One region of the Longimonas haloalkaliphila genome, then DNA from elsewhere that is predicted to be linked to it. Evidence: riboswitches for the same ligand, from Rfam matches in the RefSeq annotation. Region 1 holds a riboswitch; each other region holds the start of a gene.
The links. Region 1 has a riboswitch for thiamine pyrophosphate ahead of ACZ48V_RS05745 (3-oxoacyl-ACP reductase). Riboswitches for the same ligand answer to the same signal wherever they lie in the genome.
Positions count from the first base shown of each region.

Region 1 (10,285 bases):
TAAAATTGTAGGTCACAGGTCATTATACCCTGTACATGTCCTGTAAATAGAAGGCGTTGCAAATAAGAGTTTGCTCTCTCACGCCAATCGCCTCTACGCTAATCGGCAGCGGCGCTACCCATGAATAAGCGAATATCAGACTACTACTACATCTTTGATGGACGCAGCGGCCGGTCGGTGGCTGTTGAACGGAGTAGCGGGAAGCCTGCTTCTGTGGTGCCAAACAAAGAGCTGAACGATGAAATGAAGCTGGCACGCTACCTTGAATCGGAGCAGTCGTCTTATGTGCTTCGTGCATTTGCATGCTGGTGCGTTCGCCAAACATGGCAAGAGGAGGCCCCGTCGCAACGCTGCTACAACCTGTGGGACACCGCGCGTGCGGTGTCTGCCCGCAGGGCTCCGGTCTCGGCACTACGGGAGGTGCGAGCCGCCTCAGACGACGAAGCGGTTGCCGCTTCAACAATAGGACTGCCCCGCCGGAGTCCCGAAGCCGCTCAGCTTCTTGCGGCGCGGGGCTGCGCTGACCCCGACGTGTACACGGCTGTACACGACGCGATGCACATGAGCCTTCGATGGGCTGAGTGTGTGGCTCAATCAGATCCTGAAACGGCTATCCGCATGATGCGTACGCGCCACCGCAACGCACTGCTTGACGCAATAAACGGCGAGGCGCCATTTGCAACAGAAAACACCGCGACAGAGGCGCCCCGCGAGCCAGACGCGTAAGGAGCACGTAAGCAGGCTAAACATAAGCCGCCTAACATGGCACGCTGTTGGGGGAGAATCGGGAGAGCACACGGTATCGCCTCGTCGTGCGGCTCCCTGTTCACTGACTGCTTCCCGCTGCTTTCCGCTGCTTTCCAGGCATGCCTGTGTCCCCGCACGTCCGATGATTCCCCACCCTATATGAAAGAAGTCGTTGCACAGCCTACAGTTGTTGTGGGAGCTGGAGCCGTTGGCTCTGCACTTGCACGTGCGCTGCATGAACGTGGAGCGTCGATAACCGGCATTGTGAGCCGCACACGCTCTGACGCTGTGGCACTTGCCAGTAGAGTAGGTGCGGAGTATGCAAGCAGTAGCGTAACCCAGATCCCGCCAGCCACAAAGCGGGTTCTCATCTGTGTGCCCGACCAGCAGTTAGACCAGGTAGCCGCCGAATTAGCACGTGCGTCGCTGTCGGACCCATGGATCGCGGCTCACACGTCGGGGGCACATGCTGCTGAGGTATTGGCTCCGCTACGAGCAGCAGGGGCAGCGCTACTTAGCATTCACCCGCTGCAGACGTTCACTGCTCACACGCCTCCATCGGCATTTCAGGGAATATGGATGACAATCGAAGGTGATGAAAATGCATACGGATATGGCGAGGCCCTTGCTAAAGAATTGGGGGCCTCGCCACAGCACCTTGAATCAGGTGCGAAGCCGCTCTATCACTTATCGGCTGTGCTGGCGTCTAACGGATTTGTTGCGCTTCTGGCTACAGCGCAGCATGTGTGGGAGAACGCCGGCCTGGAACCTGATAAGGCGTTTGATGCGCTTCGCCCCCTCGTTGAACGGACATGGATGAACATCCAAAAAAACGGCTCCGATGCTCTGACGGGGCCGGCAGCGCGCGGTGACCATGAAACAATTGCCGCTCATATAGCAGCGCTGCATACCTCATCAGAAAGCCCCAGAGAGGGCGATGTACTGCCTGAAGAGGAGGCCACAAACCGCATTACGGAACAAAATATAGAGATAGAACGGTTGTACGCTTCGCTAACCAATATAATGGTTCAACTGCAGCGCCAAGCAGGTAAGCTGTCTCAGCGGGACGCTGCACGCGTACAAAACATACTGAAAAACTCTCTCCAGAAAGGTAGAAGAAATAACAGTGCTTGACATCCTCCGCTGAGATTGCGATACTGCGTATAAATGCTCAGCCCCACAATGCAACGCTTCACGGCAGCGCTCCCTGTTAGAGCGCTCCCTGTTAGAGCGCACATCAGGATGTTGCAATACAATAATGAAGCGTAGTGCTTGAGCATTCCCCCACGAATGCTGTTGATGCCTCCCCACCGGCTGACGTGGCGAGATGCATCGTCTCAACGAGTTTGATGCTCTCTGAGACGAGAGCGCCGCAGGCTTCTTCCCGGTCCGTATCCTTATACCCAGGGTGCGCGCCAACCGTCTGCTTCCCTTGCTGCTATTCACGTTGGCCTACCAAGATATAGCAGCACACGTGTTTGTGTCATAACTCTACATTCGCATATGAATACTCCTGCGCGCACTCCCAGTGAGCGGATCGAAGACAAAATGCTACTGCATTCCGGTGACTCCGAAGATGCAGGTACCGCCGAACTCGTCCAGCACATCCCGTCAGACCTTGCTGTACTTCGGTCCATTCTGGAAGAGCGCCACACTGGAGCCGCATTCCAGTCGGTTGTTATGGCAACCGTAAAGATCGTGGAGCGTGTGGCATGCCATGAGTATCACGTGGCAGAGGCTGCGCTCTCGCTCGGACAGCGTGAGAAACTCGACGAGATGTTGCACACAATCGACGAGGTAGCGAAGCTGCTCCGCGCGCAGCTTGACATGCAAGGAAACGGACTTGCGCGTCTGTGTGGTGAGAAGCCTGCCGTTGCAGGCGACGCGCCGCCATGGCCTGAAGCGCTCTTCGAAGCCGTTGAAGCGCTTAGCGAGAGTGTCAATCAGCTTACTTCGCTTTCGAACGCGCAGCAAAAGGAGAGCCCCGCACGTGCCCTGAGTAACCGGGTTGCCGATCTTCTGCGCGCCCATCACAACACGCTGCTTGTTGAAGCTGAACAGTGGACGGCATAGCGCCGGGTACCCGGCCAGAGCAAGCCCCCACGCACCTCATCTCCGTTGCGCAATTGTGCTGAACACGCTGAAACTGCGCTGAAACCGTACCGCAACAGCGAACGCGACCCCTGGTATCCCGTTACTGATCTCCTGTAGAGACGCCTTCCAAATGCGAGGGCGTCTCTATTTTTACCTGGTTCCTCCTACTCGCTACCGTTTTGATTTCCTGTTTTCCTATGGACTCCACCGCGTCTGCCTCACCAGAACCTACGCGCTCTGAGCAAGAACAGCGTCGCCGCGAAGAGCGGCGAGCGCTTGAACAACGCGGCATCGACCCGTACCCATACAGCTGGCCCGTAGACAACCACGCCGCTGATCTGCTTGAGACGTTCGACGATGAAGCACACGACCCCGACGAAGGCACAACGCTTACCGCGTCGATGGCCGGGCGGATTACCAATATGCGGGTGATGGGAGGCTCCGCCTTCTTCGACGTGCAAGACGAGTCGGGTACCATCCAGGCATACATCCGTAAAAACGAAGTCGGCGAGGACTTCTACAATGAGGTCTTCACCGAACTGCTCGATATTGGGGATATCGTAGGCCTGAAAGGATATGTGTTTCGCACCGGCATGGGCGAGGTAACGGTGCGTGTCGACGAAATGCAGCTGCTCTCGAAGGCGCTGCGTCCGCTCCCCGTGGTGAAGGAAACCGATGAAGGCGACACTTACAACCAGGTTACCGATAAGGGCTTCCGCTATCGGCAGCGCTACGTAGATCTGACAGTCAACCCTGACGTACGTGATGTCTTTCGACAGCGCGCTACGCTCATCCGCACCCTTCGTCAGTTTCTGGATGCGCAGGGATATCTTGAAGTGGAAACGCCCGTGCTGCAGCCGGTGTATGGCGGAGCCACAGCACGGCCTTTCACGACGCACCACAACGCGCTCGACATGGAGCTCTACCTGCGCATCGCAGATGAGCTCTACCTCAAGCGGCTACTGGTTGGGGGATTCGAAGGCGTTTACGAAATCAGCAAAGACTTCCGGAACGAGGGGCTGAGCCGCTTCCACAACCCCGAGTTCACCATGATGGAGCTCTACGTGGCGTACAAAGACTATCGCTGGATGATGGACTTCACCGAGCAGCTGGTAGAGGCCGTTGCCACAGCACTCCACGACAGCACCGACGTCACAATCGGCGAGCACACCGTTTCATTCGAGCGCCCGTGGAACCGCGTTACGTTTCTCGGTGCCATCGAAGATGAAACGGGATACGACCTGCATGGCGCCACCCGCAAGGAGCTGCTGGAAGTGACGGAAGAACTTGACATCGACGTAGACCCAGACCTGGGGGCAGGCAAGCTCTACGACAAGATCTTCAGCGAAACGGTCGAGCCTACGCTCGTCGAGCCTACGTTCGTGATGGATCACCCCGTTGAGCTGAGTCCGCTCGCCAAGAAGCACCGAGAAACCGACGGACTCGTGGAGCGCTTCGAGGGGTTTGTGGCTGGGCGTGAGATCTGCAATGCCTTCAGCGAGTTGAACGACCCCGACGATCAGCGCGAACGCTTTGAGGAGCAGGTGCGCCTCCTTGACGCGGGCGACGATGAGGCCACACCCGTTGACGAGGATTACTTGCGCGCCCTTGAATACGGCATGCCGCCCGCTGCCGGACTCGGCATCGGCATCGACCGCCTCACCATGATGATGACCGATCAGGACTCCATCCGCGACGTGATCCTCTTCCCCCTGATGCGCCCCGAACGCCAGTGAGAACGCGCACGCCGCCGGTATAATCCGCGGGTACAACCAACAAAGCACGATCCCCTGCTGGGTCCACCGACGTTGCTCGGTGGACCCGGTTGCATTTATGTACGAAACGCAGCTGTATGCGGAACGCAACATTGCTGCGAGAAATCCCAGCACGGTGCATTGCCAGAAACCTGGAGCCCAGTGGATCATGTCACAGGCCCTATGGCCTATAGATCCCGCAACCACGACATCGACGTTGAGGACCGCGCCGGCTACCTCGAACTGCTACGTACCAACGCTAACTACCGCCGGCTCTGGTTCGGTAGCAGCCTGTCGCTCCTGGGCGACTGGTTCAACCTGATTGCACTCTACACCCTTGTCTCTACGCTCACCGGCTCGCCGCTCGCCATTGGCGTGATCTTCCTTGCGAAGATGCTGCCGTGGGCCCTGGCTGCGCCCGTTGCCGGGCTTATCGTAGACCGCTACAACCGGCGCCGGCTCATGATTGGGGCTGACCTCTTGCGGTCCGTTATTGTGCTTGGGTTTCTGTTTGTGCAAGAGGCGGCGCACGTGCCGCTCATCTACGTGCTTATCGCCGCGCAGGTCGTCGTGGGATCGGTCTATGTGCCGGCGAAAAGCGCCTCCATCCCCAACATCACCGCGCCGCGTGAACTGCTGACGGCGAATGCCCTTTCCTCGGCCACCTGGTCGACTATGCTGGCGGTGGGCGCTGCCCTGGGGGGATTCGTGGTGGAGTTTGCTGGCATTGAGGCGGTGTTCATCCTTGACTGCCTGACCTATCTGTGGTCGGCCTGGTTTGTCTACCGCACCGTCATTCCGCAAAACACCGAAGACGCCGACGATCCGCTGCTGCGCACCGCCGCACGCAAGATCTGGGACGGCTGGTCGCATCTTCGAGCACATCCACGCGTGGCACGCATCGCAACAGCCAAAGCCACCTGGGCGCTGGCCGGAGGCGGGCTTGTGTACATGCTTACGCTCATCGGCGAGCAGGTGTCGCCGGGGGCGATCGCAGCAGGCATCGGCGTGCTGTTCATGGCACGCGGCATTGGCACCGGCATCGGGCCGATCATTGCTCGGGGGCTCTTTACGGACCAAGCAAAATGGCCAATGGTGCTGGGCAGCGCTATTGCGGTGAGCGGAGGCGCCTACTTTGTGGTAGGCCTGGTGCCGTGGGCGCCTGAAGGCATTGCGCTGTTCACGGTTATTGTGCTGGTGGTCATGGCGCATGCCTCCAGTGGGGGCAACTGGGTGCTCGCCACCGTACTCCTCCAGAAACGCACCGACGATGCCTATCGCGGACGCGTCTTTGCCACCGAGTGGCTCCTGGTGATGATCGCCGAAAGCCTCTCCATCGGCATAGCCAGCGTGGTGCTTGAACTGGGCTGGCTCGACCTGGCAGGGGCGGTGCGGCTCTTTGCGGGCGCGCAAGTTGCCTTTGGGCTGATCTGGCTTCTTGTGGTCGTGCCTAAAGAATTGCAATCCGACGCTGAAGATCAGCAGGCAGATAAAGCAGATAAGATGGCAACGCCTCACGAAGACACGTAGAACCGTTGCGGTTGCGTGTGCGCTGTGGTACGTTAGGAACTGTTCAGGGGATGCGTCTGGACTGCCGTGCAACGAATGGACGGTCGCATCCCCCGAACCCACTTTTCGATAGCGAGGCTGGGGGTGCCCCCGCACAGAAATGCGCCGGGGCTGAGAGATACACCCTTCGAACCTGATCCGGGTCGTACCGGCGAAGGAAAGCTTCCCGCTGTTCCCCGTGCACGTCTTCCTTGGGGGCGCCGCTGGCTTCGCATTTCTCTAAGCCAACGACTACCTGCTATGTCTACTACTCCTGCCCTTTCCGATCAGGTCGTGCTCATTACCGGTGCCAGTCGCGGACTCGGCGCCGCCCTGGCCCGTGCCTTTGGGCGCGAAGGTGCTCGTGTCGTCGTGAACTACTACCAGAGCGAAGACGCTGCCCACGCGGTTGCCGCCTCGATTGGCGACCGCGCGCTCCCCTATCAGGCCGACGTGCGCAATCGCAAAGCCGTGCAGTCCATGGTCGACGCCGCCGCCGATCACTTTGGTACGCCCGTAACTACCGTAGTCAGCAATGCGCTGATCGACTTTCAGTTTGATGCCGAGGCGCGCGCGACCGCCGACACCGTGTCGTGGGCAGACTACCAGACCCAGCTCGAGGGCAGCGTGCAAGCCGCGCTCCACCTGGTACAAGCGTGCCGCCCGGCCATGAAAGAGGCTGGATTTGGACGCTTCGTGGCAATCGGCTCCAATCTGGTTCAGAACCCGGTCGTGCCGTACCACGACTACACCACCGGCAAAGCCGCGCTGCTCGGATTTGTGCGCAACATGGCGCAGGAACTCGGGCCCGAGGGCATCACCGTGAACATGGTATCGGGCGGACTCCTCGACCGCACTGACGCCAGCGATGCAACGCCCGACGCGGTGTTCGATCTCATCCGTAACTCCACGCCGCTGCGCTCGGTGACTACCCCCGAAGAGATGGCCGATGCCGTGCTCTTCTTTGCCTCGCCATGGGCGCGGGCCGTAACAGGACAAAACCTGATTGTGGATGGCGGTCTCGTAATGCAGTAGCTCTTCGCCTTCTGGATAGAGGCAAAACCGTCCGCATCTGCCTACGACGATACGTTGTCGAGGGCGGTGCGGACGTTGCGTTTAAAGCCTTCGTACGTGGCGCGGGTAACGGGACTGCCGGAGAAGCGCTCGCGAAACTCCTCAAGCTCCAGCTCCACCCAGTCGCGCAGGTCGGTATCCGACATGCCCTCGCGCGGCTGGTAGCGAGGCTCGGTCGTGGGCTGCTTGAACTTATTCCACGGGCACACATCCTGGCAGATGTCGCAGCCGAAGATCCAGTTCTGCATGTCGCTTGAGATCGCCTCGGGTACATCATCGCCGCCGTGCTCAATCGTCAGGTACGAGATGCAGCGCGTGGCATCAACTGCGTACGGCTGATAGATGGCATCGGTCGGACAGGCATCCACGCAGCGGGTGCACGAGCCGCAGAAGTCCTCGACCGGATGGTCCGCCGGCAGCGGCACATCTACGATGATCTCACCGATGAAGAAGAACGAACCCATCTCGCGGTTGAGCAGATTCGAGTGCTTGCCCTGCCACCCGAGTCCGCTACGCGCAGCCCAGGCCTTGTCGAGCACCGGCGCCGAATCCACAAAGGCGCGCCCATGCACCGACTGTCCGACGTGCTCTTCGAGCCAGTGCAAGAGCAAGTAGAGACGGTCTTTGAGCACATCGTGGTAATCATCGCCCCAGGCGTACCGGCTGATCTTACCGGTCGTAGCCGACTCGTCGTGCCGCGTACCTGGCTGATAGTAATTATGCAGCACCGAGATCACACTTTTGGCGCCCGGCACCAGCCGCGTCGGGTCAATGCGCTTGTCAAAGTGACGCTCCATCCAGTGCATGGTACCGTGGCGGCCTTCGAGCAGCCACTGTTCAAGGCGCGCGGCCTCGTCGTCGAGCGGCTCTGCCGTTGCAATGCCACACGCGTCAAAGCCCAGCCGGGCCGCTTCCGCTTTAAGCGCCCGTGCAGCACGTCGCTGAGCCGTGCGGCCAAAGTCAGAAGTTGGAGCGGGGGTGCCCATGCTTGGTCTGTAGCAGTGTATCCGAAAGAAAGCTGATAATCTAACGAGCCATCAGGAGTAGAGTTGTTAAGGAAAGCGAAGCGATGTAGCCCCATCGAAGTAAAAGTCACGAACTGAAGCTCATCCACATAGGGATGTACAGCCTCTCTTTGCGTATCTATTCGTTAACGAGATGAGAGGCAACGCGCTGTAAGGACAACCCGCCTTTGCGCGTCTTCCCGGCAGGAGCAGGTACAATATGCGCATTCACCAGAAGCCGCTCTGGATCGATGCGCTGCTGCTGGTAGAACATCGCAACTGCGCGGCCCCGGTCGTGGGCCAGGGTGGCTGCACGGGGCTCGCTGGAGCCAGCGTACGCCTCAATACGAATGGGGAGAGGAGCACAGGTGGCAAAAAGCTCTGCATTAGCACGTAGGGCATCCCGGGCGCTGTCAGAGAGGAGGCTGGTGCCGTAGGCAAAGAAAACCGGGTTGGTTTCAAGGTCAGCCCGGCAGAGCGCAGGTACGTCGGGCTGCACGGTAAGCGAGACCGTGCGCGTGTCGCTTCCGGCTTCGTTGGCCACGTACAGGCGCACGGTATACGTACCGGGGCTTGCATACCGATACCGGTGCTCCCCGTTTGCATCAGAAACCTCCGTTCCGTCGCCATAACTCCAGAGCCGTTCCGCGACTACGCCCCGGACATCCGACTGGTAGGTTACAGGCTGTCCGACGACGACCGGGTTCGGGATCGCCTGAATAGTCGCAATCCGAGGAGACGCAGTTGGGGGCTGCACGCGAACGAGATGGGTACGTGTTGCAGACCCGGCTTCGTTGGTCGCGGTGAAACGGACGGCAAATGTGCCGCTGCGCGCAAAGCGGTGAACGGCGCGAAGTCCGACATCGGTTGTACCGTCCCCAAAGTCCCAATCGAGACGCACGTGCTCAGTGGCCCGTTTGTTGATCTGTGCGACAAAGACAGCTGCTGTGTCTATGGGGACTTCGCCAGGACCGCTGAGAGCAAGCACGCGAGGCGGCTGCATAGAAGTGCAGCCGCCAAGAATGACGAACAGACACCCTGCCGCCATAAAATAGGCCACGCTCGCATGGGCAAAGAAAAGGCGTACCGCCTGAACAGAAGCAGGCAAGTATGAAGCGCGCGATATGCGACGGAAAAGGGATGCGCAATGCATTGGGAGCGGCGCGTAGTCTTTAATAAGGCGAGCTGCTGTAGTGAAAGAGCACGGCAGAAGCATTCATGTGGTGGACAGCGCAGCATACCAATAGAGGATCTGCAGTGTCATCCAGTTTCGGCGCCTGACACATGTCGGAAAGAGCGCATGCACGGGAGCGTGCGGCAGCATATACCAACAAAAAAAGAGCGAGCCCACTTCCCGGAGGAAGTAGGCTCGCTCATGCACGGTAGCAGCGGCTTAGCTTGATGCGCTGCTACGATTTACGTGTGCGGTCCGGGTTAGCGCTGTGGGATTGAGTCCACGCGGCGCTGCTGTTCCGTACCCGCTTTCTTGGTCGTGGTCTCGTCGTCGATCGCACCGCGGCCTTGCACCGTGATCCGGTTGGCCGGCACGTCGTTTTCTTCGTAGAAGTCAGCGACGGCCTGGGCGCGGTCTTGCGACAGCTCATCCGGGTTGCGCTCGCCAGCGGCAGCGAAGCCTTCGACGCGAACCGTGAGGTTCGTGCACTCAGCGAGGATTTCGGCGTTCTCTTCGAGCGCGCCGCGGGCTTCATCCGTGAGCGTGCTGGAGTTGACACCGAAGAATGCCGGGTTGAGCTCCGTAACGGTACCGCAGATCGGCGGCAGATCGGGCTCGACCATCAGCGTGAGCGAGCGGGAGTCATCGCCTACGTCGTTCGAGGCGTTGAGCGTAACCGTGTACTCTCCTTCCTCATCGAAGGTGTGCGTGGCGGTTTCACCGGTACCGGTGTTGCCATCGCCGAAGTCCCATTCATACGTGATCGGCGTGTCGCCGCGCACGTTGCTCGTGAAGGTAACTTCCTGACCCGCGGTTGCAGGGCTCGGATCGGCATTGATCGTTGCAATGCGTGCCGGAGCAGGCGGATCGGTCACGTTAACCGTGAGCGA
Region 1 is NZ_AP043948.1:1,446,958-1,457,242, forward strand. Features, by position in the region: gene ACZ48V_RS05720 (hypothetical protein) at 121-726, shown strand; gene ACZ48V_RS05725 (Rossmann-like and DUF2520 domain-containing protein) at 907-1,881, shown strand; gene ACZ48V_RS05730 (hypothetical protein) at 2,251-2,820, shown strand; gene lysS (lysine--tRNA ligase) at 3,039-4,577, shown strand; gene ACZ48V_RS05740 (MFS transporter) at 4,779-6,125, shown strand; TPP riboswitch at 6,235-6,341, shown strand; gene ACZ48V_RS05745 (3-oxoacyl-ACP reductase) at 6,405-7,178, shown strand; gene queG (tRNA epoxyqueuosine(34) reductase QueG) at 7,220-8,203, opposite strand; gene ACZ48V_RS05755 (PKD domain-containing protein) at 8,361-9,329, opposite strand; gene ACZ48V_RS05760 (PKD domain-containing protein) at 9,656-10,285, opposite strand, start outside.

Region 2 (10,285 bases), 1.1 Mb from region 1:
AGCCTACATGCGTCTGAGCCAGAGTCTATGTTTACGACTCTGCTCGTACTGTCCCTGTGGTATCAGCAGCCTCTGCAGCACGTGAGGAGGCTTCTTTCAGCTCGCGGAGGCCGGTGCCGTAAGCTAAGATGCAGAGCACCCCTGCTCCAGTGTAGAAGACCAGCTGTGCAGCATGGGTAAGAACAGCATATGAAGCGGCGGGCGCCTCAGGCATCCCGTAGAGCACGCCCAATGCAAGAATTGTAATATAGTGGAAGGATCCGAGTCCACCCGGTGCGGGGACGAGGAGACCGAGTGCTCCGATAGCCATGAGCGCCCACGCGTCCGCAAGTCCGATGCCGTAGGGCGCGGCGATATGCAGCATCCGAAACGGGATGTATGCCATCAGCAGATATCCTCCCCACATCCCCAGGGTTGTGGCGACCAGTGCCCACGGGTGTTTCGTTCTGCGCAGGGTGTCGATGCCATCCCAGAAATGATGCAGCACCGGCCGAACGACCAATCGGTACCAGGCGCGTATTCGCCGGGTAGCATCGGGAAACAGCCAGGATCCTATCATGGCAAGTAGCGCAGCGAAAACGGCGGCGAGCGCCCCCCAGAACGCAAGATCTCCCATCCACGGGGGAAGCTGAACCGGCGCCGCGTCGAGAAATTCGCCGATCCGCCCTCGTACGTACCAGAGCCCGGTGATGAGCGCTACAGCCAGCACGGCGGTGTCGAGCATCCGCTCTACCACGACGGTACCAAACACACTGCTAAACCGCAGGTGCTCCTTAAGCGCCAGGTGCCCCGTGCGCGCAAACTCACCGGCACGAGGAGCAACATAGTTGGCCATATACCCGATCATGGTAGACGCAAACGCAGTCATGAACCCAATCTGCTTGGGTTCCGCCTCCCCAGAGCGGTGGGCACGGTCGGGTAGCATGCGAAGAAGCAGCTGCCAGCGAATCACACGCAGCACGTTGCTCCCCAGCACCAGCGCCGTCAGCGGTACTAGCCACCAGTAGTTCGCGTGGCGAAACGCGTCAACCAACGCCTCCCATTGAATTCCGCGAAACGCCAGATAGAGCAGCGCCGCCGCCAGTACCATGCTCCCCCCGTTGAAAAGCCACGTGCGCAGGCGTTGCGTAGTCATAGGTAACAGTAGATGCAGAAGGAGCAAACAGAACGGATCCCATAGAACGGATCCTGTAGAACGGATCAGGCAAAACGAGTCGCTGCCAACTATGCGCTACCGATCTTCGCGCAGGTCAACAATCTCAGCGTACTCGGGCGGATCGAACGTGAACAGCTCTTCGGACATCTCAGGGTTGAGCACGATCTCGCTTAGCTCAATGCGGATGTGCGTCCCGCTAAAGTCGGTGAGTTCCAGCGCTGTGATCGTCGTATCGTTGGAGCGCACCCACAGAATGAGCGTCTCATACTCGGCCTGTGGATCTTCAGCCTGCAGCGTCAGGCGAATGCGACCGTCGCTGACTTCTTCGCTCGCTTCCAGCCGAAATGCGTCGCTGAAGCGCGAAAACAGGGTGGTGGGCGTTGCCAGATCTGGGTCTTGCTCTCCAGGTTCTGATATGATGACCTGTCCGCGCACTCGGTTGTAGACCCACGTCGTTGCTTGATTGGACACGACCGTTTGACCGCTTCCCTCGACCCGAAACGCGTTTGGCGTTGCATACAACATGCCGCCACGCTCCATGCTCCCACCGTCGATAGGCGAATCGACCGACTGCTGGTACTGCGCTTGCAGTCCGCTTAAGGCTGCGTAACGATTCTGCACCCGAGTCAGCCAGTCTTCGTCGGCTGTCTGTGCGTGGACCACCGGTACGCTGCACCAGAGCCCAGCAATTACAAAGAAAACAGATAATCTCATGAGCGTGGAAAGCTTGTAATACACAGAATGCACGTATCCCTTCGGACGCGTTACTAAGAAGGTCCACAAAAGAATCTTCGAGTCTGTCACTGCGAGGAGCGCCAGCGACGACGCCGTCTTGGGCTCTTAGTCTTGGGTCTTATAAGCAAGATAAACCGGGTCTAACTGGCGCATGCGATCGCCACGTCGGTCCGCAGGCTTCCTCCTCGCGGCTTCCTCCTCACGATGACAAGGTATAAACGTGTTTTATATGCTGCCTGTCGGGGATTGTCTAAACGTAGGGGGGTCTTAACGCAGGGCCCGCCGCAACTCGTATTGGAGGGCCTCGCATGCTATCCGTGCCCGGTCTATGTGCCGGGTCTATCCCGTACAGCCCACGCGTTTGGCGATTGGGGTGTCCTTTGGTATATTGGCGGATGCGTACGGGGTTGCCCGCTCCTACGTAGTTTCAGCAGTGGTTCGCAGCTGCGCAGACGAAACGCAGCGCCCCACACCGAGACGTAGACTGCTCTTCCCCTAAATTGATCACGCAGATGACCATGGTTCGCATTACCGCCACCTATGAAGGCAGGCTCCGATGCTCCGCCATCCACGGCCCGTCGGGCGATACGATCACCACAGATGCCCCGGTCGACAACCATGGACGCGGGGCGGCATTTTCACCTACCGATCTTGTTGCTACCGGACTCGGCACGTGTGTAGCCACGATGATGGGCATTGCAGCCGACCGTCTGGAGGTTGACCTTAGCGGGATGCATGTCGACATCGCCAAAAAGATGACAAGCAATCCGCGTCGTATTGATCGTCTTCAGGTAGAGGTATATCTGCCTCGCTCATACGATGATGATACGTTTAAGCGGCTGCAGCGAGCTGCGTACGGGTGCCCGGTGCAGGAAAGTCTACACCCAAGCGTCACCGTCGATCTCACGGTTTACAACCGTACGTCAGAGTAAGCCGGAAGCGCAGCACGAAAACGATAGCGCAGCGCCCATCAAGAGCGTACCAACGGTTATCCAGCCACCATCAGAAATGCGAGGATGCTGGCCAGGGCATCACGCATCTTCTCAAACGCACGCTTTACCTGCATCTTAATGGCCGCTTCAGTCGTGTCGATCATCTGTGCGATTTCACGGTACCGATAGCCATATTCCCGCAGCTCGATGATGCGACGAGCTTTCGGGGAGAGTGCCTCCAGCGCCCGCTCTACGTCTACCCCCGGCAGACTATCGTTAGCCTGTGTGGTGCGCTGAAGCGGCTTCTCGGGGTCGAACAGGTTCTCTTTCATGTCGTAGCGCCCCCGGTAGAAGTCCTGCAGCTCATACAGCGCACCCTTCATTGCAAACGACTTGAAGCTTCCAGGCTTGCGCAGATCGTCAATTCCGTTGTGCACGCGAAGCAGCGTGTTCTGCACCAGATCGTCGACGTCGGGCCCTCGGCCGATGCGTTTGATGAAGTAGCCGCGCAAGATGGGCTCCAGCGCCGTAAGCAGCGCGTCGCGGGCCTGTTCGTCACCCGCTTGGGCAGCGCGCACCCGCTCAGGCGCAAAGTCGGCGGGGTCAGACATAGACACAGATAGTAGTAGGAAACGATGAGTGGGTGAACATGGTACACTACAACATGGCATCCTTAGTGTGAACCCCGACATATTCATTCCGCATGAATTGACCGGGGTATTGGGGCGTGTGGTTACGCCCCTGATGCTGTTGATCGCATTTGTATTTCGTCATTCAACCGACCACACACCCATGAGCCTGTACGACTTGCACGACGCCCAACTGGACGATATGGACGGGGAGGGGTTTGCGTACTCCGAAAAGACCGTGTACGGCAAAGCTTACAAAGGGGTGTTCTTCGCAGAGAACGCGGAAGACATCGAGACCCTGGCCGAAGGCGATAGCGACGCCACCTTTACTGGTATCCTCTATGACCGTAGCCGCGAGCGCGAAAAATCGTTCACCGTTGACGTCACAAATGTGATTAGCACACCTACGGGTGAGCGGGCTGACTTTGTAGCCACCGAGAAGCCGTAGCGCTTCCCCTTGTTTCAGGCACAGGCTCTTCTCCTGTGCTGCTGCATGATAAGCACGCTGGTTTGCCTGTTGCAAGCCGGCGTGCTTTTTTTGTCGTGGGTCCATCCGAAGTGATCGCTATCCAGGAAAAGGGATTTCCTGGAGCGAGCCCTTCCTTCGCTCCGCCAGTTCTCTCAGCACGTCTACCCCTTAGAATTGAGCGGCCCTCTTTCTTACGCTCAAATCGACACTGTTCAATCGCCTGCTCGGAAGTTATACACGATGCCTATCTGCGGTGCACTGTTCACAACATCAAATCCGACCATTAATGCCACCTGATGCTGATTCCACACCAGCCCGGGTGATACGATCGGCCGCGAAGCGATTTCGCCACGCTCCTGCTCGAAGAGCAATCCAAGCCCCAGTGCTGGCTGAAGCGCTCCGGCCCCTACGTCGGTGAATCCGCGCAGTTGCACGCCGAGGCGCTCCGTTCCTTCGCCGGTGAGCACAGCTCCGCTAATTTCTGCCTGCAGCCATACGCCTCTGCTCGTACCCGTCCACCCACTCGTGAGTCCGATTGGCGTGTTCGACGAGCCCGATACGCCGATACTTCCGCCCACGAAGGCTCCGAGTCCGACAACGGCTGCAGCACCCATCGCCGCCGGCCCCAGACTGGGCGCGTCGTCGTCATCGTCGTCGGAGCGGCTGCGCCGGCGGTCGCTACGCGGCTCCTCGTCCGCCCCGGCCTGCACATCGCCGCGCCCGCCTCGCGTGGTGCGGTCGTCCTCCGGCACCGGCGTGGCCGTGGGTGGACGTGCCACGGTGCGGGTGCGCGCACCTCCGAAGACGTAGCCGGTGCGGATTACGAAGACAGACGAGGTACGGCGGGTGCGCGGTGGCGCAGGGTCTGCACGGGGCTGCCGCTCTTGCCGCGTCTCTTGTTCTCTCCGGTCGCTTCGTTCAGCAGTGCGCGGCACCTCGGGCGGCCACACCTGTACGCGCTCTACATCCACAATCTCGAAGGCAGGCTGTTCAGCCAGCAGCGCACGAGCCTCTTCCGCATCCAGCCCGTCAAAGAGCTCCTGCAGCGGCACGTTGCTCCAATTCAGCGAGACGGTTTCGGGACGCGGCCCCACATCCATCTCTTCGAATGCAAAGAGCGTGGTAGCGCGAGGCGAGCCGTCGACCACCGCCTCTGCAATCAAGTAGATCTGCTCCAGTCGGCCGGGGCCTGCGACGTCACTGAGCGGACGAATGCCCTCTTCTCCCGCATGTACCCAGTCGCCGGGCGACCATGCAAGCTCAAACTGCCAGTCGACGACGGTATCGCGCAATGCGTATTCATAGTCGACACGGATCCGGTCAAACTGCGGCAGCCAGCGGGCCTCGAGTTCCTCCTGCCATTCTGCTACCTGCTCGCGATCGGGCCAGGCGAAGAGATCCATCGTTCCTGCTCCAGCTTCTTCGGCCATAGATGCTTCAGGAGCCCCCTGACCAGCAGCCGACAGGGGCATGCTGAGCAGACCAGCAAGAAGGAACGCTGCGCCAGTTAGGCGTGAGGGGGTAGACATAGAGGTTGACACGAAACAGTGTAAGATACAGGCGGACACGTGCGTCTGTCGCATTCACGTATAAAGACGCACTCAGCGCTGCTTTCGTTACATCGCACTTCTGCCACGGGAAACGCGGTGCGGTATGTACGACGCCACATGTACGGTGCCCCACATGCGCGCCTCGCATGCGCGCGCCTTGCACGATCAATCTCCGAAGCAGGCATTTGTGCCTGATGATCACCGTTCGACCGCTTCGGAAGATGCTACAGGTAGCGCCAGGTCGTTCGTCCAGTAGGCGTTTGCACCCGGACGCTTGGTAATCAAGCCACGTTCGAACATCCAGCTCTCAAGTGCTGCGTAGTAGTCGGTTGTCATTCCGAAGTCATATGTGAAGCACGGAAGCGTAGCCGCGAAGGTTTTGGGCGTAAGTGTATCGCCAGGCTCCACGTCGGCACGGTGGCGGTAGATATCAGCTGCAGACTCGGGCTGCTGGTGCAAGAAATCGATGCCTCGGCGCAGCACGCGTACAAACCGTGCAAACGCATCACGACGCGCCTGCAGATGCTGTGGGGTGGTGATCATGATAAGCTGGCAGAAGTCGGGGATACCCCAGTCCTTGAGTGCAAAAAAGCCAGCGTCAAGACCGCGGTGCTCTGCCTCGACCAGTTCGAAGTTGTAGAATACAAGCGTGGCTACATCTGCCTTGTCGTCGGCCAGCGCGTCGGTATGGTAGAAGCTGTTGTTGACAGGAGTAAACCCATCCGGGTCGACGGTACCCCCATCGTGCTCAATCATTGTCTGTACGATTGCAGGACCGCCAGGGCCTGGAGCACCCGGATACTGAATACGAGCCCCCACCATGTCTCGCGGACGCTCAATGCTCTGCCCTTTCAGATACATGACACCACCATTGGTATGCAGAAAGCGGGCGAATCCCACAACGGGCGCCCCCTCCGCACGATCTTCGACAAGATGAAGTGGCTCAGTGATAGCTACGTCGAGCTTGCCGTCTTCAATAGCTTCAACGGCGTCCATGTGGGCGTCGGGCTCAACGATCTCAAGATCGAGGTTCGCCTCCGCAAACCACCCATGCTCTTGCGCAATGAGGAGCGGAGCGTGATCGGGATTTAAGAACCATTCGAGTCCTAAACGAAACGTATTCATAGCGTGTGCTGGTCTGAATGAGATGACAATAACGCATCAGCCAGCAGTGCCCAGGCCGCGATGCAGCGCTTCTGCATCGCAAACGACGGTGCTTCCCTACGCCGGTGCCATCCGGTTCAGGTTCAAAGGGTATCTTTTCAGCCCTTACTGTGGGCACCCCCAGCTTATTTCAGTATACAAACAGCACTACCAGAAGTTAAAATTGCGAGACGCGCACACATGCATGTGAGGCTAAGATATCGTATGTTCACAATACGACTGTAGCTGTTTGCCCTTTCTTGATGCATCGCCGTGTATGACCCCGAAGCGCCTTATTTCGTCCCTTACGTTTCGTATCGAGCGCTGGCTTCAGCGCGGGTGGCTTCATCAGCTTGCAATAGCAGCGCTTCTCGTCGTCGGAATTTCCATTACGGCCGGATGCGCGGTATGGATTGCGACAGACGCCTTCTCGGGCCCTGGCGAAGCCATCTGGTGGGCGTTTCTACGGCTTTCCGATCCTGGCTATCTGGGCGACGACGAAGGCCTCTTGCTGCGCGTTATCTCAACAGCGGTTACGGTTGCGGGCTACGTGCTTTTCCTTGGCTCACTCGTCGCGATCATGACCCAGTGGCTTACAAATAAGATGACGACGCTCGAACGCGGGCTCACGCCCATTGTAATGCGCGGCCATGTCGTTATCTTGGGCTGGACGGGCAGCACGCTCGATGTGGTTCGCGAGTTGGTCGTTGCACGTGGGCGCATGCACCGCTTTCTGAAGCGGCGGGGGCTGCGGAACTTTCAGCTTGTCATTCTGGCTGAGGAGGTTACCGCTCACCGGCGGCTTGAACTTGCTGAACACATTGGGACCGAGTGGGATGTGAACGATATTATCTTGCGTTCCGGCACCCCGCTAACAGCTGATCATCTCGCCCGGGTGGATGCCCTAAACGCCGCCACCGTTATTCTGCCAGGGGCCGACCGCCAGTCGACCGACACCGCCCACGCAGATACGCGCACCGTAAAGACGCTTATGACGCTGGCCCGCATGACAGCACGCAGCGACTCTCCCTCGCCAATGATCGTGACCGAACTGGTGCGCCCAGATACCATCCCCGTTGCGCAAGCTATCAGCGGCACGAACCTGGAAGTCGTCGAGAGCGGCCGTACCATCGCCCGGCTCGTCGCTCAGACGACGCGCCACCCCGGCCTATCTGCCGTTTATAGCGAACTGCTTTCGCGTGAGTATGGAAACGAGATCTACCTACAAACCCATGCAGCCGTCGACGGACTCTCGTTCCAGGAGGCGGCCGCGTGGTTTCCTCAGGCAACGCTCTTGGGCGCTGTACGAGGCACCTTCCCTTCCAAACACGCTCACCTGAACCCTCCCCCCGAGTTCACATTTGAGCCGGGCGACCGCCTGGTACTCATCGCGACAGCGCACGAGTTCACCACACCGACGGCTCCTTCCTCTCATGAGGCATCTCCCCTCCCTTCGCTGTCCCCCTCTGCTCCCACCACACCCTCAGACCGCACAGGCAAGACGCAGCGCATTCTATGTCTGGGATGGAGCCAACGCGCCGAGCCCCTCTTTCATGAGTACAGGAGCTACACGCGCGAGCAGTTCGATATCACAATCGTGTCTACCGTATCTGCCCGTCAACGCAACGCCCACCTGGCCTCACTGCCTGAAACAGATCGACTGCGTATAACCCACGTAGAGGCCGACTACACCCGCGAAGCCATGCTCGAATCGGTTCATCCTACCACGTTCGACACCATTCTTTTTCTGGGAAGCGACCGCTTTCAATCCAGCGAAGAGACCGACGCCCGCACCTTGCTTGGCTACATGCTTCTCCAAAAACACCTTGCCGAGTCCTCCTCCACCCCTGACCTGATCATTGAACTTGTGGATGCGAGCAACGCCCGCCTGCTTGAGGGTCGGACCGGCGAGGTTATTGTAACGCCTGCCATCATGAGTCGCATGCTCGCTCACGTAGCCCTGCAACGGGAATTAGGCATCGTGTTCGGCGAGCTGTTTGGACCCAGTGGCGCTGAGATCTACTTCCATGCGCCGCACCGATACGGCATCGAGCGCGGTGCCACGCACTCAACCCGCGCCTTGCAGCATACCGTCACCGAATGCGGCGCCACGCTTATCGGGATCCGTGACCACCGGTCCGGTACCAGCACCGTGCACTTGAACCCCGCGAACGACACATCCTGGACGCTTACTCCCAACACCGAACTCATCGTGATTATGACGTACTCACAGCTCTGACATATCCTGCTCAGTAGGCCATTTTCTGCCGGCGTGTCTGTATACCGGCCATCTTTTGGCTTTTCGCAAGGTGGTACGTGCAAAGAAAACGCAAGGTACAGCCCCTGGCAACGCGTCAATCCGTACAACCATGTCATGGATGCCGAAAACCAATGCAGCAATTCCGCTGCATTCCTGCCATCTGCTTGTTACATTACCAACTCCGCGCCAGCTCCGCTTGTATCCCCTTGAACAACGCATGCCTCTTATGCGCCTTCTGCTACCCGCTATCGTAGTACTCCTCTCGGCACTGTTCGCTGCTGCCTCCCAGCCGCTCCACGCGCAGACGCCTGATGAAGATCATGGCCTCTCCGTGCAACAGATCATGCAAGACCCTGACACGTGGATCGGGAGCTGGCCCAGCAATGCGCGCTGGCACGAAAACGGATCGGCGCTCTATTTCGACTGGAACCCGCAGGGCGAATTCCCCAGCGACTCGCTCTACGCGGTGCCTGTTGATGGCAGCGAACCGGTCAAGGTGGATGCGGAGGAGCGCCGCGCCCCAACCCCGTTCTTCTCGGGATGGCAACACGGCACCCATACCTACACGTCCGACTTCACCCGCAAGGTGTTTCTCCATAATGGCGATGTCTATCTCTATAGACGGGATGACGACACCACAACGCGCCTTACCCGCACCTCCAGTTCGCTCTCGCAGCCGCGCTTTTCACCCGACGGGTCGCGCGTCGTTTTTCGGGATGGACTCAACCTGTTCGCCATTCATCTTGAGCATGGCGCCATGCAGCAGCTTACCGATGTGCGAGCAGCAACCGAACCAACTGAAGAGGCGCCCTCTTCACAGGAGCAGTACCTGAAAGAGCAGCAGACCGAGCTGTTCGAGACGCTCCGCGAGCGTCAAGAGCACGAAGAGCGTGCCGAAACCGCCCGCGCAGAAGATGAGGCCGCTGACCCTGACCCACCTACGCTCTACGTAGGCGAGGAGAGCGTGGTGCACGTTTCAATGGATCCGTCCGAGCGCTTCACCGCCGTGGGTACCTCCGATGCAGAGAACGTCGAGAACACCCAGATCATCGACTACGTGACCGAAACAGGCTTTGCTGAGGTCATTAACGCCCGCGCCAAAGTGGGCCGCGCCCCCAGCGGGTACACCCTGCACCTGGCGGATGCGGAACGCGACACCACCTACACCGTCGATCTCAGTACGCTGCCCGGCGCCGACGAGTGGCCCATGCCCAACATCGCCGACCCCGACACCATCGACGGCGTCGACTCTACGCGTACGCTGCGCGCGTTCGGTCCATACTGGAACGAGGATGGCTCGCTGGCCGTGCTCGACGTCCGCGCCGCCGATAACAAAGACCGCTGGCTGGCGCGTCTGAATCCCGAAGACGGATCGGTGACTTCGCTCGATCGCCAGCACGACAACGCATGG
Region 2 is NZ_AP043948.1:2,561,661-2,571,945, forward strand. Features, by position in the region: gene ACZ48V_RS09935 (lysylphosphatidylglycerol synthase transmembrane domain-containing protein) at 32-1,135, opposite strand; gene ACZ48V_RS09940 (LolA family protein) at 1,232-1,870, opposite strand; gene ACZ48V_RS09945 (OsmC family protein) at 2,410-2,823, shown strand; gene ACZ48V_RS09950 (RNA polymerase sigma factor) at 2,880-3,434, opposite strand; gene ACZ48V_RS09955 (hypothetical protein) at 3,616-3,900, shown strand; gene ACZ48V_RS09960 (hypothetical protein) at 4,134-5,450, opposite strand; gene ACZ48V_RS09965 (ABC transporter substrate-binding protein) at 5,670-6,596, opposite strand; TPP riboswitch at 6,673-6,767, opposite strand; gene ACZ48V_RS09970 (CASTOR/POLLUX-related putative ion channel) at 6,892-8,853, shown strand; gene ACZ48V_RS09975 (prolyl oligopeptidase family serine peptidase) at 9,101-10,285, shown strand, end outside.
Region 2: linked by a shared signal. The riboswitch ahead of ACZ48V_RS09965 (ABC transporter substrate-binding protein) and the one ahead of ACZ48V_RS05745 (3-oxoacyl-ACP reductase) in region 1 are both predicted to bind thiamine pyrophosphate.

Region 3 (10,285 bases), 1.8 Mb from region 1:
ACTTCGGGCTCAACACTGCCGACGTGCCCACCTTCGACGGCATGGATGCCGCAGCTCGGGCGCTCTGTGGTGGGGCGCTGCACGGCGCCCGCCTGATTGCTAATGGCTCTACCGGTCGCGTACTTCAACTGGGCGGCGGGCTGCACCATGCCCACCCGCGCAAAGCCTCGGGCTTCTGCGTCTACAACGACCTGTCGATCGCCATTCAGGCGCTGCGCCGCGAAGAGATGCGCGTGGCCTACATCGACATCGATGTGCACCACGGCGATGGCGTGCAGGCCGTGCATGCCACCGATCCCGGCGTCCTTACGCTGAGCCTGCACGAGTCGGGGCGCTACCTCTTTCCGGGCACGGGGCATATCCACGAAATGGGGCGAGGCGCCGGGGAGGGCAGTGCGCTGAACATCCCCCTTGAGCCGTTTACCGAGGACGAAAGCTACCTGGAGACGTTCGAGCGGGTGGTACCGTTTGCCATCGAGCGCTATGCACCAGACGTACTGGTGGTGCAGTGTGGCGCAGATGCGCACTTCAGCGATCCCCTGGCCGACCTGTTGCTTACAACCCATGCGTACGATACCGTCTTTCAGCGCCTGATTGCCCTCTCTGAATCGCACACCGAAGGGCGAGCGCTCTTCACGCTTGGTGGCGGCTATCAGCCCGATGCCACCGTGCGTATCTGGGCGCTCCTTGCGCATCGCCTGCTTGACGCTCCGCTGCCCACCGACCTGCCCTCTTCGTGGCTCGACCGGTGGTCTCACAAAGCCGAAGGCGCACTTACACCCACCCTGCACGACACCGAGCGATCCTTTCAGGTCGAGCGCCGCGACGCCGTAGAAACCCAGAATCGCCAGGTCAGCAAACGCGCTCTGGAGCGCATTGCCCCGATGTGGTACTGAGAGCCAGAGCTTGTTCGGGGTTCTTTGAGCCTGTTTGGGTTTTGGTTTGCAGGCGAGAGCGAGCGCCGCTGAGGCGAAAATTGGACCACGATGGAGATTCGTAGCCGGGGCTACGGGGCGACATCGGGGGCAATTGCACCAGGGGCATGACCTTCGGCCCCAGTCCAGCGCCGCCGCTCGGAGCCCAAATTAAGAAATCCAAACAGATTCTCAATTTGCCTCCACATTTTCTTAACAAACATAGCCCCATTCCACCAATTCAGTGTATTCGGCGGCGGAGTGTGCCGCTGCATCGTCTGCCCTCCTATGGCAAATGTGCGACCGTGCAGAGATGAGCAACACATCCGCAACGGACATGAATCTTGCTCGCGTTGGTACCCGGCTTCTCATCATAGCCCTGCTGGGCGCGGTGATCTGGGGACTCCGCCCCCTCTTCCACCCGGTCATCTACGGCATCGCCTACAGTCCGAGTGCCCTCTACGTGCTGGGGCTCCCGCTCCTGGCCGGGCTCGTGCTCTACCTGCTTCCCCCTTTCAACGTTAAGAAAGCAGACGTCTCTTCTCGCGATGTCAAGGGCTCTCTTTTCGGGGTGGCCGTTGCCGTGGGCGTGCTACTGGCCATCACGCTCGGCACCCTGGGCGGGGCGTTTGAGGACCGGCACCTGGCAACCGACGCTATGGAGCAGGCCACCGCCGAAGCTGAATTCCCACGGGCCAATGAAGAAAATCCCCGCATCGTGCCGCAGGCCGTCGCCGACATTCAGACCCGCGGCAGCGTCTCGTACCGGCAGCACCAGCTGGGCGTCTCTGACATTGCTCGCATGGAAGACGGGCGCCTCACGTGGAGCTATCCCATTCAGCCCGACCAATTCCGGAACCGGCTTCAGGGCAACCAGCGGGGCGTGCTGCTCAGCGATATGACGGCCATGGAAGACCGCGAGATGCAGGCGTTCGACGAGCAACTGTTCACGTACGGACAGAACATGATACTGCATCGCTCCGCCGACTGGCAGCTCAAGAAATCGGACTTCTGGGTGCAGTATCACGACGATCCCATCGAGTTTACGCACGACGGCGAAGCCTACATGGCCTTCCCGAAAACCGGCCACGAGTGGCACCTTCTGCCGATCCCCCACACTACCCCTACCTGGGAAGGCGTTGCGCTTGTCCACCAGGATGGCACCATCGAGCACTTCACCCCCGATGAAGCCCGCGCCTCCGATGTCCTCGACGGCCAGCGGCTCTTCCCGCTGTACAACGCCAGCCGCTACGCCGAATCGCTGCAGTACCGGGGCGGCATTCTCAACGTGATGCCCGCCATTGGCACCTACGAAGGCGTGGTCGAACCCGCCGCCCTGCCCGCTGGCGCAGGCAACAGCCAGCCCTTCGTCATCGACCTGCAGGGCGAACGCATGAGCTACGTCTATGCCATGGAGCCCGCCGGCCTCGACACGCGCGGCCTCGACGAAGTCTGGTTCTTCGATAGCCACACCGGCGAAATGCGATTCTTCGAAACCGGCACCGAAACCCTGCTCGGCCCCGAACGCGCCATGGGCATCGTCCGCGCCGAAGATACCCGCACCGACTGGGACACCGCCCGCTCCTCGGGCCAGTTTAGCGTCGTCGAGCCTATCCCGACGGTCGTGGATGGCGACCTCTGGTGGCACGCTAAAGTCGTTCCCACCGACAACACCGACGTGACCCGCAATGCCTTTGTCAACGCGCACTCCGGCACCGTCGTGGAAATCCGCGAAACCGCAGCCGTCGTCGACTTCCTCTCGGGCGAAGACGCCGACGACATCAGCGATGTAGAAGTAGTGGCCGCCGACGATGCCGGAGACGACACGCCCGCCTACTACATCATCATTACCGAAGACGGCGAGGAAGTCGACCGCATCGGCGTAGACGACGTTCAGAACATCGGCATTGAAGTAGAAGCGCAGTAGCTCGTCGTTGTATCCTGCTGTGGCAGCCTCCTGGACTGGCGCCGCCCCCGCATCTGCCCAGAAGCGTATTCAGGGAGGATGCGGGGCGCATGTGCTGCTACGCGCATCCCAATGCCGCCTCCACAGCCTGCAGGCGTCCCGGCACCTGCTATCGCGCAGGCGCAGAGTCCCCCATCCGTTTCCGGACTTGTTACGCGCTGGGGCAGCAAATCATTGATATGCCATTGACATGCAAGCAGGGCGTTTCGTATCCTGACGGTGCGATACGTCTCTTTTAGCCTCATCGCCCTCTGCTGCCATGCGTTTCCTTCGCTCTATCGGGCTTGCCCTGATTGCAGTTCTGTCTTTCTCTGTAGCATCGCCCTCCGCCCAGGCGCAGCCGATGGCGTCGTACTACGCGCAGTACGACTTCCTGTCGGCCCCGCCCGCCGCATTCGATGAAGGCCTGCTCGGCTTTGCCAACCCGGCGCTGCCCGCCATGCAAGCGAACAGCCTGCAGCTGCGCTGGTCGACCGACGGACGCGACCATGGCTCGGTCCAGAACTGGGGCGCGTTCACCTCGCTCGGCGGATTCAGCAGCTCTGTTACGCGAATCCGTGCAGCTGGACTGCAGTCCACCGGCTACCATGTTGGACTTGCAGGCGGCGATCGGCGGTTTGCTGTGGGCGTAGGCTACCAAGGCTTTACCGGCGACAGCCGGGCTCTCGGACGCGTGAACCGCCTCACAACAGGCTTTGTGTCGCGCCCGAGCCGTTACCTCTCTATCGGCGGTGTCTACAACATCGGGCTCGAAACGAGCGATCGCGAGTTCGTCGCCGAAGTAGGCGTGCGTCCGCTGGGTTCGCCCCGCCTCACCGTCTTCGCCGATGCCGCCCTCCGCGAAGGCAATGCCATTCAAGACGCCCCGTGGAGCGTAGGCGCATCCGCTGAAATTATCTCTGGGTTGGAGGTGGTCGGCCGTTACTTTGAAAATGAAACCTTTACAGCCGGACTCCGCCTGAGCCTGGGCCGTCTGGGTGCGAGCAGTCAGGCACGCTTCGATACCGAGCAGGACTACGCCTCCAGCACGTATGGCATCCGGCTCGGCTCGCACGTACCCAGCGCAATCAGCGACGCCGTTGACCGCGGCCGCTCCCACGTCGCCCTTGAACTCACAGGGCCGGTTCGCTACCAGCAGAGCCGGCTCGCCTCGTTTTCGGGCGACGCGCCCCCGCGCTTCTACGAGATCCTGCGTGGTATCGACCAGGCCGCCGCGTCCGACCGCGTACGCCAGGTCGCGCTGAACCTGTCGGGCCTGCAGATCCAACCTGCGCTCGCCTGGGAGCTGCGCGAATCCCTCAAAATCCTGCAGGCGCACGGCAAAACGGTGCTCGTATACATCGACAATGCCGGCATGAACACCTATCACATTGCCAGCGTGGCCGACCACGTGATCATGGATGCCACCGGGCGCCTCACCCTGCCAGGCTACGCCGCCAGCCAGACATTCTTTGCCGAAACGCTCGACCGGATCGGGCTGCAGGTCGACGACTGGCGGCTCTTCTCGCATAAGTCTGCCCTTGAATCGTTCGCCCGCACCGACTTCTCGGAGGCCGAGCGCGAGCAGCGCCAGGACTATGTCGACGCGTTCTACGAAACCGTGCGAGGCGATGTGATCGACGCGCGCGGACTTACCGCCGACGCCTTCGACGCGCTGGTCGATACGCAGACCATTCTGTGGGCTCGCGAGGCTGAAGGGGCCGGTCTGATAGATGCAACGGGCCGCTGGGAGGATGGTAGCGAACTGCTGAGCGAGCACGCCGGGACAGCGACCTCAGCCCTCTCGTCGAGCGACCTCAACGAAATTCAGACTGCCACACGCGAGTGGGGTGCGCCGCCGGTGGTTGCCATTGTCTACGGCATCGGTGGCACATCGCTCGACAGCGGGATGCGCGCCCGTGCCCTCCGCCAAACTATCCGCGACGCCGCCGAACGCAGCGACGTACGCGCTATCGTGTTTCGGGTCGACTCGCCCGGCGGCGATCCGCTCGCAGCCGACCTCGTCGCCGAAGCGCTCCGCGATGCATCCAAGGAGAAGCCTGTTATTATCAGTCAGGGACAGGTCGCGGCCTCGGGCGGCTACTGGGTGTCGATGTATGGCGACGAGGTGTACGCCAGCCCGACCACGCTCACCGGCTCTATCGGCGTTGTGGCCGGATGGTTCTACGACGACGGCTTCAGCGAGCGCGCCGGCTTCGACTACGACGTGGTACAGCGCGGCGACCGTGCCGACCTCTTTACCGGCTACCAGCTGCCTCTGCTGGGGGTGCAGATTCCTACGCGTCCGCTGACCGACAATGAGCGCGAGCGGGCCGAAGCCCAGATCATGGCGCTCTACGATGACTTCGTTGCGCGCGTGGCTGAGGGCCGCGGCCTGTCCGAAGATCAGGTGCGCGATGCCGCCGAAGGCCGCGTGTGGACCGGCCCCGCCGCGCAAGATCGCGATCTCGTAGACGCCCTCGGCGGACTCGACACGGCGATCGGGGCCGCCCACCGCGCAGCCGGTCTCAACCCTGCACGAACCGCCGTCCAGGAGGTGAACGCCATCAGCGGATTCTTCGGTTTCGGGCGGTTCATTCCCGCTCCTATCGACAGCTGGCTGCGCCCCGACCCACCCACACTCGACCGCGACGATCCGATGATCGAGTACCTGCGCCTTATGATCGAGCATCAGCCGCATCCCCTTGTGCTCATGCCGCCGAGCATGATGCCCACCCCGAGGTTGTAGTGCTGTGAGGTTGTAGTGCTGTGTCAAGGACAATTTTTTGGTGTTTTGTGGGTGTGGAATCCCTCCCCCTAAATCCCCCCCCCCTCTGAGCTAAGTAGGCCCACAAAAGAATCTTTGAGTATGTCATTGCGATGAGCGCCAGCGACGCGGCAATCTTGTGCCTTAGCGGCAATCGTGTGCCTTATAAGCAGGGTAAACCGCTTCAACTGACGCATGAGATCGCCGCGTCGGTCGCAGGCTCCTTCCTCGCGATGACAAGAAGTGAGATGTCCCTGCTCTCTTGTCATTGCGAGCGGAGCGCGGCGTGACGACCGTAGGGAGGAAGTGCTCCTGGGGTGCAATCTCATGCCCGCGAACTCCGCAGGGCAGTCCATTTGGAGGGTTCTTCGGTACACAAATCAACCATTGTATGGCTCTCATGCGTTGTGTATAAGCCGTAGCTCCTCTGAGGGAGACTTCATGAGAGCGTCTTATGGTTCCTTCCTCCCTGGTCTAGTCCTTGCACCTAACTTTCTCTCTGATAATTTGTTAGCAAGAAGTTTGTTTGCTTCACCACTTGTTCAACCATTTCTCCCTTTGCTATATCGACTGGATCGTCCGTGCCATTGAATCCGCATTCAGATCATCGGTTTGGGGATATTTAATTTACAGGATTCACGCCTCCCCGCGGCATGCAGCCCTTCCGGCCTCGAAGAAGTGGGCCGCCCGGACAAAGCCTGGAGGGGCGCGCCCGAAAATTGATCCTGTTTGAGCGAGCCTGCGCTGGAAACGCAGTGACCGAGTGCTCTTGGGGCGCGAGTGAGTTTGATCAATTGTAGCGGACCGGAGGGCGCAGTCAGGCCCAGTTTGTCCAGCCTTGATTTTTTTACTTCGTGAGTCGCCTGCGGCTCGTCTGGTTCGTTTTTAGCTCCCTACGGTCGTGAGTCGCTTCGCTCGTCTGCATCAAGGCAAAAATGGACACCAGCCTATGTTTGACGCCCAAAGCTATTCGAAGTTGTGTGCATAGACTAGCCTCCCTGAGGAGGAAGGGTAGGATGGAGGGGAAATGCTCGTCTATACCCGGCCATTCAGGGTTGATAGGCCAGTAGCACCTTCATGGAAGGTGATGGTTGCAAACCTGCCACGCAATGCGTATGCTTTAAAGTGAGCAAAGCTGGGAGTGCCCGGCTGTGTGAGCGGACGGTGGTCGTCAAACCACGCTGCACAGACGGTCGGGCTGAGATGATCCCTTGAACTTGATCCGGTTCGTACCGGCGGAAGGAAGCTTCTTACACCGTCTGTGCTACACACCGTAGTGCAGCATTTCCTGGCTTCGCTTGCTGGTATCCCTACGCATCCAACTGCAAGCACGCCTTATGTCTGTTACCACCGATCTCTCGTTCTCCGACGTATCCGTAGACCGCGCCTACCCGGTGCCGCCGTTTGCCGCGGCCTGTGTAGATGCCTCCCGCGATAGCTGGGGCGCCTCGTTCGACCATCCGTTCGTGCATGCACTGGCTGAGGGCACGCTGGAGGCGGAGCGCTTTCGCTTCTACCAGATGCAAGACGCCCGCTACCTGGAGGCCTTTTCGGATGCAGCAGCACTCATCTCGACCCGCTGCCCCGATCCCGACGACAAGCTCTGGTTCATCGACGCGGCCCGGCTCGCGCTGGTTGTAGAAGGCGAACTGCATGCCGGATACGGGGAGCAGCTCGGCTACGACGCCGACGACATCGCCGCGCTTACGCTGACGCCCAGCAACCGTGCGTATCAGGATCATATGATCAGCACCGCCCAGCGCGGTACACTTGTAGAGGCCGTGGCCGCGCTCACGCCCCGCCCGTGGCTTTACATCGAACTGGGGCAGCGCATGGAAGCAGCGATGGGCGCTATTCCCAACGACCACCCCTATGCCGACTGGCTGGCCATGTACCGCGACCCGGAGTTCAACGAGTACATGGCGAATCTGCTGAATCGCCTGCAGCGCTTTGCCGATGCAGCCGATGAGGCTGCCCGCGAGCGGGCCACGACTGCATTCCAGACCAGCATCCGCTACGAGTGGATGTTCTGGGACCAGGCCTGGACCCAGCAGGAGTGGCCGGTATAGGGGTCGGCATGATGCCAGCGCTGCATGCTTCGCTGGTGTATGCAGGGATGGATATGTGAGTGGGTCGACGCGAAAGCCGTCCCCCCATGCAACTGCCTATCCTAAGCCCGAGCCCGTGTAGCGAACCCTGTAGCAAAGGAGTGATACCGCAATACGGCAACCGGTTCCGTTACGGGAGCGATTCACCGGCGCCAGTACCGCACGAACGCGATACCGACAACCACCACGCCCAGCAGTCCCCACGTAAGCGCCCAGAACTCCGCCGGCAGCCCGGTCAGCTCCGCCATGGTTACCGCATCGTTGTGCGGATGCCCCGATCGGGTCAGGGTCCAGAGCGTCTGGATGCTGTTGAGTCCATCAAGCGCGAGCTGCACCCCCAGAAAGATGACCGCGCCCTGCTGCCATCGTGGGGAGGCGTAGGTCGCAACCAATAGCAGCACCAGCGCCGCCAGTCCGCCCACCATCCACGAAACCAGCCCGCGGGTAGCGAACATGTAGACGAGCGCCCCGCCCATCAGCAGCAATCCGCCGCTGTACAGCAGCCACGTGAGCGGAGAGCGTACCGCCGTGCGCTTCGATTCGCTCTTCGGGTCGCCCGTCGGAGCGCCCGTGCGTGTTCGCGACCACGCATGGGCCCGGTCGATCAGCACGAGGCCGACGACGAACGCCCCAAACGCCAAGAGCGACGCCCCGTATCCGCTAAACACGACGGTCACGATAAGCAGCCCTGCAGCCATAACGAGAAGCGTTGCCCGAGACCGCTTCTGTACCGCGCCCGCCATGAGCAGCGCCGCCCCCACACCGACCGACGCCAGATATCCGGCAGACGTTGCGATCAAGGGAAATCCGCCTCTGTAGCCCACATACCCGCTGGTATCCAGGCGTACCACAAAGCGATCCACCGTTCCCCCGGTACCAACGGCGGCCAGCGCATGTCCGGCCTCGTGCACAAGCGTGCCCACAAGCTGAAACGGATAGATCGCCCACGTGCCGTACGGCACCACCATGCACACAGCCACGATGAACGTAGCTGCAAGTAGAAAGAGGCGAGCGGTTCGTTGCGAAGCCATAGCGTACCGGAGCGATCGAAAAGGGGTAAAGCAGGCGGTAGGGGGACGCGTACGGGCAGTGCTTGCATGCTAACCCGTAGCCGAACAGGATGTGTTATACGGTGTCTGCGAGCCGTGATCTCCCGCTGCAGCATCGACACATACACAGAACCTTGTCTCGCCGTTCGAAACGTACGCCCGCCCCATAGGTACAGGTTTATCCGCAAGCAGCCACACGCGCTGCGATATTTGGATAAAGAAGAATCTGCAACCTATACCTCAGGGAGCTTACCTCCAGGACTGGCCGGCAGGCCTCACCGCCCGGCGTGCGGAGACGCACCCTCATCGCGCCACGGCGGCTGTGCATCAGGTGCTTTACAGATGCATAGATAACAGTGGACGTCGAAAGGCTCTGGGCGGCTACCCACATTGTCAAAGAAGAGGTTCTTCTCCCCTGATCGTCCGCGTGTGCTGCTTGCATCCCTTGTGCCCCACCTGTGCTGCCCGTGTGGCAACGCGGTGGGGCTTTTCTGATGTTACCCGCTGCCCTGCCCGGCAGACAACACCGCGTACCCAACTGCCCCCGCGCTCATGATTCACCTGCAGAACGTCTCCGTTATCTTCGGCGGCACCCCGATCTTCACCGACCTATCGTGGGCCATCCCCGATGAGGGGCAGCGCATTGGACTGGTCGGCCCGAACGGGGCAGGCAAATCCACGCTCTTGCGCGTGATTACGGGCGAGCAGGAGGTGGAGTCGGGGCGTGTAGACCGCGGTGCAACCACGATCGGGTACCTAGAGCAGAGCCTGAACGAGCAGCCCGGCGACGCGACCGTGCGAGACGCGGCCCTGCAGGCTTTCGACGAAGTGCTTGCCCTTGAGGCGCGCGAGGAGAAGATCACCAGGCAGCTGGAGCAGGCCACCGACTACGAGAGCGACCGCTACGCGAAGCTGCTCGACCGCCTCAGCCGGGTGCAGGAGCAGCTCAACACCCGCGATGCCCACCGCATCCGCTCGCAGACTGAGGCCACGCTGGCCGGACTGGGCTTTGCTCCCGACGACATGGAGCGCCCCCTCCGTTCGTTTTCCGGGGGATGGCGCATGCGCGTAGCGCTGGCGAAGCTGCTTCTGCAACGCCCCGACGTCCTGCTGCTTGACGAGCCGACTAACCATCTCGACATCGACAGCATCGCATGGCTTGAAACGTACCTGGAGTCGTACAGCGGCACGGTGGTGCTGGTGAGCCACGACCGCTACGTGCTTGACCGGATGGTCACGCAGATCGCCGAACTGACGCGCGGGCGGCTCAGCCTGTACGACGGCTCTTACTCGTATTACCTGGAGGAACGGGAGGAGCGACGGGCACAGTGGCGCTCTGAGTACGAAAACCAGCAGAAGCGCATCAACGAAATCGAGGAGTTTATCTCGCGCTTTCGCTACAACGCCTCGAAGGCCGCGCAGGTACAGAGCCGAATCAAGAAGCTGGAGAAGATGGAGCGCATCCCGCCTCCCCCCGACACCGAAGACCGAATCTCGTTTCG
Region 3 is NZ_AP043948.1:3,289,764-3,300,048, forward strand. Features, by position in the region: gene ACZ48V_RS12835 (acetoin utilization protein AcuC) at 1-896, shown strand, start outside; gene ACZ48V_RS12840 (hypothetical protein) at 1,252-2,841, shown strand; gene ACZ48V_RS12845 (S49 family peptidase) at 3,140-5,608, shown strand; TPP riboswitch at 6,754-6,887, shown strand; gene tenA (thiaminase II) at 6,964-7,695, shown strand; gene ACZ48V_RS12855 (M50 family metallopeptidase) at 7,878-8,765, opposite strand; gene ACZ48V_RS12860 (ABC-F family ATP-binding cassette domain-containing protein) at 9,336-10,285, shown strand, end outside.
Region 3: linked by a shared signal. The riboswitch ahead of tenA (thiaminase II) and the one ahead of ACZ48V_RS05745 (3-oxoacyl-ACP reductase) in region 1 are both predicted to bind thiamine pyrophosphate.